DNA from 3 places in the Kosakonia pseudosacchari genome. Region 3 is predicted to be linked to each of the others. Evidence: predicted binding sites of a transcription regulator. Region 3 holds the regulator's gene; each other region holds the start of a gene.
The links. The regulator LexA, encoded in region 3, represses DNA repair genes until DNA is damaged. The targets are predictions, from matches to a motif close to TNCTGTATGTACATACAGNA.
Positions count from the first base shown of each region.

Region 1: a site for LexA is predicted at 1,860-1,879, ahead of sulA (SOS-induced cell division inhibitor SulA). Genes of this name have one in related genera too.
Region 2: a site for LexA is predicted at 1,188-1,207, ahead of uvrB (excinuclease ABC subunit UvrB). Genes of this name have one in related genera too.

Region 1 covers NZ_CP063425.1:1,722,664-1,725,948, reverse strand. Annotated here, with positions in the region: gene yccS (YccS family putative transporter) at 1-1,068, shown strand, start outside; gene IP581_RS07975 (TfoX/Sxy family DNA transformation protein) at 1,062-1,682, opposite strand; gene sulA (SOS-induced cell division inhibitor SulA) at 1,901-2,410, shown strand; gene ompA (porin OmpA) at 2,778-3,285, shown strand, end outside.
Region 2 covers NZ_CP063425.1:1,494,821-1,498,105, forward strand. Annotated here, with positions in the region: gene IP581_RS06965 (ABC transporter ATP-binding protein) at 1-532, opposite strand, end outside; gene uvrB (excinuclease ABC subunit UvrB) at 1,284-3,285, shown strand, end outside.
Region 3 covers NZ_CP063425.1:309,277-312,561, reverse strand. Annotated here, with positions in the region: gene dinF (MATE family efflux transporter DinF) at 1-986, opposite strand, end outside; gene lexA (transcriptional repressor LexA) at 1,068-1,685, opposite strand; gene IP581_RS01450 (diacylglycerol kinase) at 1,794-2,162, opposite strand; gene plsB (glycerol-3-phosphate 1-O-acyltransferase PlsB) at 2,293-3,285, shown strand, end outside.

The DNA of each region.
Region 1 (3,285 bases), 1.4 Mb from region 3:
CAACCCTCATTGTCGAATGACACTGAAAATCAGCTTTCGGATGATAGCCTTAGTGGGTTCAACGATATGCGGCAGCGGTTACGTAATAATTTAACGCCTGAATCCGCACTCTTTCGCCACGCAGTGCGTATGTCGGTGGTGTTATGCCTCGGTTATGCTTTTATCCAAATAACCGGGCTACAGCATGGTTATTGGATCTTACTGACCAGTCTGTTTGTCTGCCAGCCGAACTATAACGCCACTCGCCATCGCCTGACGCTACGCGTTATTGGTACGCTGATTGGGGTTGCGATCGGATTACCGGTACTTTATTTCGTTCCCTCACATGAAGGGCAACTGATACTCATCGTCATCACCGGCGTACTGTTTTTCGCATTTCGAACAGTGCAATACGCGCATGCCACGATGTTTATCACTTTACTGGTGTTGTTGTGCTTTAACTTACTGGGCGAAGGATATGAAGTCGCGCTTCCGCGTATTATCGATACGCTTATAGGTTGTGCTATCGCCTGGGCGGCGGTGAGTTTTATCTGGCCGGACTGGCGTTTTCGACACCTGCCCCGCGTCACTGAGCAAGCCTTTGACGCTAACTGCCGCTACCTTGATGCCATTCTTGAACAGTACCATCAGGGACGCGATAACCGGCTTGCTTACCGCATCGCCAGACGTAATGCTTATAACCGTGACGCTGAACTGGCATCGGTCGTTTCAAATATGTCTTCCGAACCCGGAACCTCACCTGAACTTCGCGATGCCGCGTTCCGTTTATTATGTCTGAATCATACCTTTACCAGTTATATTTCCGCACTTGGCGCACATCGTGAGCAGCTCACCCAGCCGGATATCCTACGTTTGCTTGATGATGCAGTCTGCTATGTTGACGATGCCCTGCATCACCTGCCAGCAGACCAAAAACGTGTTCAGGATACCCTTGCCGATCTATCCCAACGCATTAAACACCTGGAGCCGCGACCGGATAGCAAAGAGCCACTGGTACTGCAACAGATTGGCTTGCTGATCGCTTTATTGCCTGAAGTGTGCCGTCTGAAAAGCCAACTTACTCAGTAAGGACTCGCTCCTTTCTTGATTACACCGTTAAACCACTCCATCAGTTCCCGGCGTCGCGGCGCCGGTAACGCCGCTTCGTGAAGCCCAACAATTGCGCCCTCTAGTGCAAGAAGCACTTTCGCGCTTAGATGCTTGTTTGATTTTCTCAATCTAAGCCAACAAGCTTTTGCTCCGAGCATTCGCAGTGTATGTGCATCCAGTACACCAGCTTCATGGAGTTGAACTTCAAGTTGAAAAGTAAGGTTAGGCAGATCGCGCAACCGTTTTCTGGCACTGCGCCGATCTTTATCACGCCGCGCAGCATCAAGTGAAAGAGCCGAAAGTTGCAGAAGTAACGGACGATCGCGCCACACACTCTCGCTCACGAAGTAGTAATTTAACGAAACCTGACGCCCACGTTTGTTGAATACCAGTAAAGGGGCATCTTGCGTAACCGTATATTGCGCACTCTCGTCGCAAGCACGAAGGTAGAGTTCCCCCTCTGCAACCATTGCGAAAACAGTTTTATCCACTGACAAGCTGTAACCGCCAAAATGAGCGCGGTGACAAATTGTGCCGAGAGGCATGAGGTATTCGCGCGACTGATATATCCGTTGATAAGATAGGTCTTCCATGATTTTTGCCTTATAAATCACATAGTAAAAGCCAGATTTAAATTACTGAAACCACTACGCAGGAACATAGGCAACTGTGAGCAAGACGGCAAGCAAATTTTTCATTACACGGCAGGGACAAAACAAAAATGCGAGATAGTTTCCGAAAATGAGGTTGATCTCTGAGCATGTAAAGGTTACTGTATAAACATACAGTAACCCACAGGGCTGGATTGATTATGTACACTTCAGGCTATGCTAATCGTTCGTCAACACTCGCTTCTACACTCAACAAATTAAACCACGTTGAGCCTTCCAGCATCACTACCGGGCTGATTAGCGAAATGGTCTATCGTGAAGACCAGCCCTGGATGACCCAGCTTCTTTTGCTGCCTTTGCTGCAGCAGCTCGGGCAACAATCCCGTTGGCAACTGTGGTTGACACCTCAACAAAAACTCAGCCGTGAATGGGTACAATCCGCCGGGTTACCCCTCAGCAAGGTGATGCAGGTGAACCAACTCTCTCCAAGCGTAACGTTGGACTCAATGATTCGTGCATTGCGCACCGGTAACTATAGCGTTGTTATTGGCTGGCATTCTGAAGAACTGACGGCTGAGGAACATCGCCAATTAGCTATGGCGGCAGAAGAAGGCAATGCGATAGGCTTCGTTATGCGACCTATACGCCACGATCCTCTGGCTGCGAGACAGCTTTCCGGGATAAAAATTCACTCAAATTTGTATCATTGAGTAAATTTAGGAGTTTTCCTAGGATGTTTTTTGCGTAAGTACAGGTGTTCAAATTTATCGTCAAAATACAGCGCGAAAGCCTGTGTAGCGCGCTTTGTACGGAAATAGCCGTGGCGAAAGATTCATCAGAAGTGTTAAATATTGTGTATACAAAGTCTTTTTTTTCATATGCCTGACGGAGTTCACACTTGTAAGTTTCCAACTACGTTGTAGACTTTACATCGCCAGGGGTGCTCGGCATAAGCCAAAGATATCGGTAAAGATATCTGCAGAGTTGTCAGTGAGCAATGCCCCCGGTGAAGGATTTAACCGTGGCTTCTCTAAAGAGATTCCCATGGCGATTTTTGGATGATAACGAGGCGCAAAAATGAAAAAGACAGCTATCGCGATTGCAGTGGCACTGGCTGGTTTCGCTACCGTAGCGCAGGCCGCTCCGAAAGATAACACCTGGTATACAGGTGGTAAACTGGGTTGGTCCCAGTATCATGACAAAGGTGCGGTATGGCAGAACGATGGCCCGACCCACGAAAGCCAACTGGGTGCTGGTGCGTTCGGTGGCTACCAGGTTAACCCGTACGTAGGTTTCGAACTGGGCTATGACTGGCTGGGTCGTATGCCGTACAAAGGCGACACCGTTAACGGCGCGTTCAAAGCTCAGGGCGTTCAGCTGACTGCTAAACTGGGTTACCCGGTAACTGACGATCTGGACCTGTACACCCGTCTGGGTGGTATGGTTTGGCGTGCAGACGCTCAGAACAACCAGGGCTTCAAAGATCACGATACCGGTGTTTCCCCGGTCTTCGCTGGTGGTGTTGAGTGGGCAGTAACCCGCGACATCGCTACCCGTCTGGAATACCAGTGGGTTAACAACATCG
Region 2 (3,285 bases), 1.2 Mb from region 3:
TGCCCAGTTTATGAATAAAGGCCTGCCCCAGACCGCGCGTTGGCTCATCAAGGATCAACAACCGTGGGTGCGTAACCAGCGCCCGCGCCATCGCTAACTGTTGCTGGTTATCCTCTGACAACTCCGCGCCACGTACCTGGCGTAACTCATACAGTTCGGGGAACAAATCGTAAATATCCCGCCGCACTGCGCTGCCCGGCTCCCTGCCGGCGCGCATCGCGACATGCAGATTTTCCTCAATGGTAAGTTGCGAAAAAATCCGCCTGTCCTGCGGCACATAGCTGATGCCGATGGCGCTGCGGTGTTCGGCTTGCAGAGAGAGCAAGTCGCACGGCGGTGCGCCCGCGTCCTGCCAAATCATGCTGCCGCTTTCAATGGGTAAATAGCCAGTGATGCAATTCACCAGTGTCGTCTTGCCCATGCCTGGCAACCCAATAACTGATGTGCAGACCCCGGGGGATAAATCGAGGTCGACATTCCACAATGTATGCTGATTACCGTAATACTGGTTTACTGCCCGTAAGCTCAACATTGTCCGCTCCTTGTTCGGATCTGATGACTTTGATGATTCTGCAAAAGGCTTGCCAGAACATAAAAAAGGCTTTTTTTTCGGATGCCGCTGAGAAAAGTGGCTTTTAAAACGTGAGGAGGGAAGAAGCCAGGTAAAAATTCTGCACTTTGCCAGTGCTTGCAGTGTTGAGTTGTGGTGCAGCAATAGCAGGATCTGTGAGAACGATCTCATGCGGATCCTGCGTTTCGTTTGCCGATAATTATCAAAAAGAAATGATAAAAAATTTTTAGCGGCACTCGCCTGGGACAAAATGGGATTTGGCGGGAAGGCGAGGTATCCGGCCTGGCGGCAGTTATCCACTATTCCTGTGGATAACCTTGTGTATTAGAGTTAGAAAACATGCGGCAAGCGAGAAGGGACGCGGGTTTCGCCTGAATTGGTGTTAAACACGTCTTTTTGTAATTATTTTTAATAATCAAAAGGTTATATAAAAGCAATGCCTGTAAGAAAAGTGTCACTCGCTGCCACAAAACTTTCAAAGGCTCGCTTGACAAATGTTAAAAGAGGAAAAATTTTGGGGATAACCTGAAAGGGTTAGTGTTTTATCTTGTCCGCGCTGAAATTTGACGGGAGAAGCGGCGCCCTAACGGGGAGTAGAACAAATTGCCTGTTTCGCTACTGTTTTTTCATCCAGTGTTATTTATTGGCAAAAGTGAACAGGGTGAGTAAAATGTGTTACCTGCCCGCTCATTCCTTCATCAGGTAGCCGTTCATGAGTAAACCGTTCAAACTGAATTCCGCTTTTCGTCCCTCCGGCGATCAGCCTGAAGCTATCCGCCGCCTCAAGGAAGGTCTGGAAGACGGCCTGGCGCACCAGACGTTACTCGGAGTGACGGGGTCAGGGAAGACATTCACCGTCGCCAATGTGATTGCCGATCTGCAGCGCCCGACAATGGTGCTGGCACCGAATAAAACGCTGGCCGCGCAGCTGTACGGTGAAATGAAAGAGTTCTTCCCGGAGAACGCGGTCGAGTATTTCGTCTCTTACTACGACTACTACCAGCCGGAAGCGTATGTGCCAAGTTCTGACACCTTTATCGAAAAAGATGCCTCGGTGAACGAACATATTGAGCAGATGCGTCTGTCAGCGACGAAGGCGCTGCTGGAGCGTCGCGATGTGATTGTGGTGGCTTCTGTATCTGCCATCTATGGTCTGGGCGATCCGGATCTCTATCTGAAAATGATGCTGCACCTGACTAAGGGCATGATCATCGATCAACGCGCGATCCTGCGCCGCCTGGCGGAGCTGCAATATACCCGTAACGATCAGGCGTTCCAGCGCGGCACGTTCCGCGTGCGCGGCGAAGTTATCGATGTGTTCCCGGCGGAATCTGACGATCTGGCGCTGCGTATCGAATTATTCGATGAAGAGGTTGAGCGTCTGTCGCTGTTCGATCCGCTGACCGGCCATATTGAGTCGGGCATTCAGCGCTTCACAATCTACCCGAAAACGCACTATGTGACGCCGCGCGAGCGGATCGTGCAGGCGATGGAAGAGATCAAAGTTGAGCTGGCCGAACGCCGTAAGTCGCTGCTGGAAAATAATAAACTGCTGGAAGAGCAGCGGCTCAGCCAGCGTACGCAGTTCGACCTCGAGATGATGAACGAGCTGGGCTACTGCTCGGGGATTGAAAACTACTCGCGCTATCTTTCCGGGCGCGGGCCGGGCGAGCCGCCGCCGACGCTGTTCGACTACCTGCCCGCCGATGGTCTGCTGGTAATCGACGAATCACACGTGACTATTCCGCAGATCGGCGGGATGTATCGTGGTGACCGCGCGCGTAAAGAGACGCTGGTGGAGTATGGTTTCCGCCTGCCGTCGGCGCTGGATAACCGACCGTTAAAGTTTGAAGAGTTTGAAGCGCTGGCACCGCAGTCGATTTATGTTTCGGCGACACCGGGCAATTACGAGCTGGAGAAATCGGGCAGCGAAGTGATTGATCAGGTGGTGCGCCCGACCGGCCTGCTCGATCCGGTAATTGAAGTGCGCCCGGTGGCGACACAGGTGGACGATTTGCTCTCTGAAATTCGCCAGCGTGCCGCCATTAACGAACGTGTGCTGGTGACGACGCTGACCAAACGCATGGCGGAAGATCTCACGGAATATCTGGAAGAGCACGGCGAACGGGTACGTTATCTGCACTCGGATATCGACACGGTTGAACGTATGGAGATTATCCGCGATTTGCGCCTTGGCGAGTTCGATGTGCTGGTCGGCATCAACTTGCTGCGTGAGGGGCTGGATATGCCGGAAGTCTCGCTGGTGGCGATTCTGGATGCCGACAAAGAGGGCTTCCTGCGTTCTGAGCGCTCACTCATCCAGACGATTGGCCGCGCCGCGCGTAACATCAACGGTAAAGCGATTCTGTATGGTGACAAAATCACGCCGTCGATGGCGAAAGCGATTGGTGAAACCGAGCGTCGTCGTGAAAAACAGCAGCGCTATAACGAAGAGCACGGCATTACCCCGCAGGGTCTGAATAAGAAAGTGGTGGATATTCTGGCGCTTGGCGAAGGGCTGGCGAAGACGCGTGCGAAAGGGCGTGGTAAAACACGCACACCTGCGCAGGTGGAAGCGGCTGAACTGGCGTTAACGCCGAAAGCGCTGCAGCAGAAAATCCACGAGCTGGAAGGCCAGATGATGCAGCATGCGCAGAACCTGGAGTTCGAAGAGGCGGCGAAAGTACGCGACCAACTGCACCAGTTGCGCGAGC
Region 3 (3,285 bases):
TAGACAACGGCAAAGAACAGCGCTACCAGACCGGTCTGCCGGCAAGCAGCCCGCCAGATATGCATCAATTGGCTGCCATCTCTGGCACCGTAAGCCTGCCCGGAATGCGCTTCAACCGCATACGCGAAACCATCCAGCGCATAGGCGGTAAAGGTCAAAAACATCATCAGTACCGCGTTTGCCGCCACTGTCTCATCCCCGAGGCGGGCGCCAAACACCGTTATCGAACCAAAGCAGAGTTGCAGCAGCAGCGAACGCAACATGATATCGCGGTTCAGCGCCAGCAAACGCCGCACGCCGCCGCGCCAGGTATTTTTCAGCGTCAGCAATGAAATGCCGCGCATCACCAGTACGTGTCGCACCATCCATAAGCCAATGGCGAAAGTGGCATATTCCGCGATGACCGTGGCAAGTGCCGCGCCTTGCACATTCATATGCAGCCCCATGACCAACCACAGATCGAGCACGATATTGAGCAGATTCCCCACCACCAGCAATATCACCGGTGCGCGCGCATACTGTACGCCGAGCAGCCAACCGAGCAATACCAGATTGCCCAGCGAAGCGGGTGCACTCAACCAGCGAATATCAAGGAACCGCCGCGCCTGTTCCAGTACCGCCTCGCTACCGCCGGTGATATGCAGCGCCAGGTCGATAAGCGGCGTGCGCAGCAGCGCAATCAACACACCGGCCCCAAGCGCCAGCAGCAAAGGCTGGACTAACGCCCGCGCTAGCGCGGGCGCATTTTTCGCGCCGAATGCCTGAGCTGTCAGGCCGGTGGTGCTCATGCGCAAAAAGAGCAGCAGCATAAAGAGGAAACTGGTCGCCGTTGCGCCAATCGCCACACCGCCCAGGTAAACCGGGCTATCCAGATGCCCCACCACAGCCGTATCCACCAGACCCAGCAATGGGACGGTGATATTCGAGAAGATCATCGGCAGCGCAAGTCGCCAGAGCGCTTTATCGGACCCGGTTAGCAGTGGCATGGTATGCATGTAAAAGTGAGTGAGGGAAAAGAAGAGATCGCTGCGGAACCTGAATCAGCCCCGCAGCAAAACGAATGTGCGTTACAGCCACGCGCCATTACGAATGACACCGACCGCTAACCCTTCGATGGTGAAGTTTTGATCGCGCAGATCGACGACGATCGGAGAAAACTCGCTGTTTTCCGGCAACAGTTCGACGGTGTTACCCTGTTTTTTCAAACGCTTGACCGTTACTTCGTCTTCAATACGCGCAACAACAACCTGGCCGTTACGCACATCCTGCGTTTTGTGCACCGCCAGCAGATCGCCATCCATAATGCCAATGTCACGCATCGACATGCCGCTAACGCGCAACAGGAAATCTGCATGAGGTTTAAAGAGGCTCGGATCGACCTGGTAATGACCTTCGATATGCTGCTGCGCCAGCAGCGGCTCACCCGCAGCGACGCGACCAATCAGCGGTAAGCCAATATCGTCCTCTTCTTCTTCAAGCAGCAGGCGAAGGCCGCGTGATGCGCCCGAAACGATTTCGATAACCCCTTTGCGCGCCAGCGCTTTGAGGTGTTCTTCCGCCGCATTTGGGGAACGGAACCCCAATTGCTGTGCGATTTCCGCACGCGTTGGTGGCATACCGGTTTGAGTGATGCGATCGCGAATAAGATCGAACACCTCTTGCTGCCTGGCCGTTAATGCTTTCATCCCGCCCCCTGGGTGTATATACAGTTATGCTGTGAGTATATACAGCTAAAGGCGATTTTGGAACCAAATTTAAGCAAAAAACCAGGGCGTTATCGAATTCTGGAAGCGTTATCCAAAATGTGACCAGAGTAATGCGATCCAGGTAAAGAGCGCCAGCAGGATGGACATCAGCACCGCCGCCGACCCCATATCCTTCGCCCGCCCGGAAAGTTCATGGAATTCCGCACCAATACGGTCTACCACAGCTTCGATGGCGCTGTTCAGAATTTCGACAATCATCACCAGCGTCACAGAACCAATCAGCAGTACGCGCGTCATTGTGTCAATATCGAGCCAGCAAGCGATTATAATTGCCAGGATAACCGCAACGGATTCCTGACGAAATGCCGCTTCATTAATCCAGGCGGCGCGAACGCCTTTCCAGGAATATCCAGCGGCTTTAATGATCCGGGTGAAACCGGTGGTATTATTAGCCATTTAAAAGAACCTTTTTATTAAATTGGCGTCAATGTCTCAGCAAGCGCGCAGCGGTACAACAGAAATTATGTGCGCTTTCTGATATTCTTGCGGCGCAATGGCACTATTAACCAGAGGCTTTACATCCTTTATGTCCGGCTGGCCACGAATTTACTACAAATTACTGAATTTACCATTAAGCGTGCTGGTAAAAAGTAAATCGATTCCCGCAGAACCTGCACAGGAACTGGGTCTCGATACATCACGCCCCATCATGTATGTGCTGCCTTATAACTCAAAGGCAGATTTACTGACTTTACGCGCGCAGTGTCTGGCGCATGAGCTGCCCGATCCCCTGGAACCGCTGGAAATCGACGGCGCTTTGCTGCCGCGTTTCGTGTTTATCCACGGCGGCCCGCGTGTGTTCACGTATTACGCGCCGAAAGAAGAGTCGATCAAGCTGTTCCACGACTACCTGGATTTACATCGCAGCCATCCCGATTTGGATGTGCAAATGGTGCCGGTATCGGTGATGTTTGGTCGTTCGCCAGGGCGTGAAAAAGGCGAAATTAACCCGCCGCTGCGCATGCTGAATGGCATCCAGAAATTCTTTGCGGTTTCCTGGCTTGGCCGCGACAGCTTTGTGCGTTTTTCACCACCGGTTTCGCTGCGCCGGATGGCGACCGAGCACGGCACCGATAAAATTATCGCGCAGAAACTGGCGCGCGTGGCGCGTATGCACTTTGCCCGCCAGCGTCTGGCTGCGGTAGGCCCACGACTGCCGGCTCGCCAGGATTTGTTTAACAAATTACTCTCGTCCAAAGCGATTGCCCGCGCCGTTGAAGATGAAGCGCGCAGCAAAAAAATCTCCCATGATAAGGCGCAGCAAAACGCCATCGCGCTGATGGAAGAGATTGCCGCGAACTTCTCCTACGAGATGATTCGCCTGACCGACCGCATTCTGGGTTTTACCTGGAACCGTCTCTATCAGGGTATCAACGTGCATAATGCAGAGCGCGTACGCCAGCTGGCGCATGACGGCCACGAAATTGTCTATGTGCCCTGCCACCGTAGCCATATGGACTACCTGCTGCTCTCCTATGTGCTCTATCACCAGGGGCTGGTGCCGCCGCATATCGCTGCT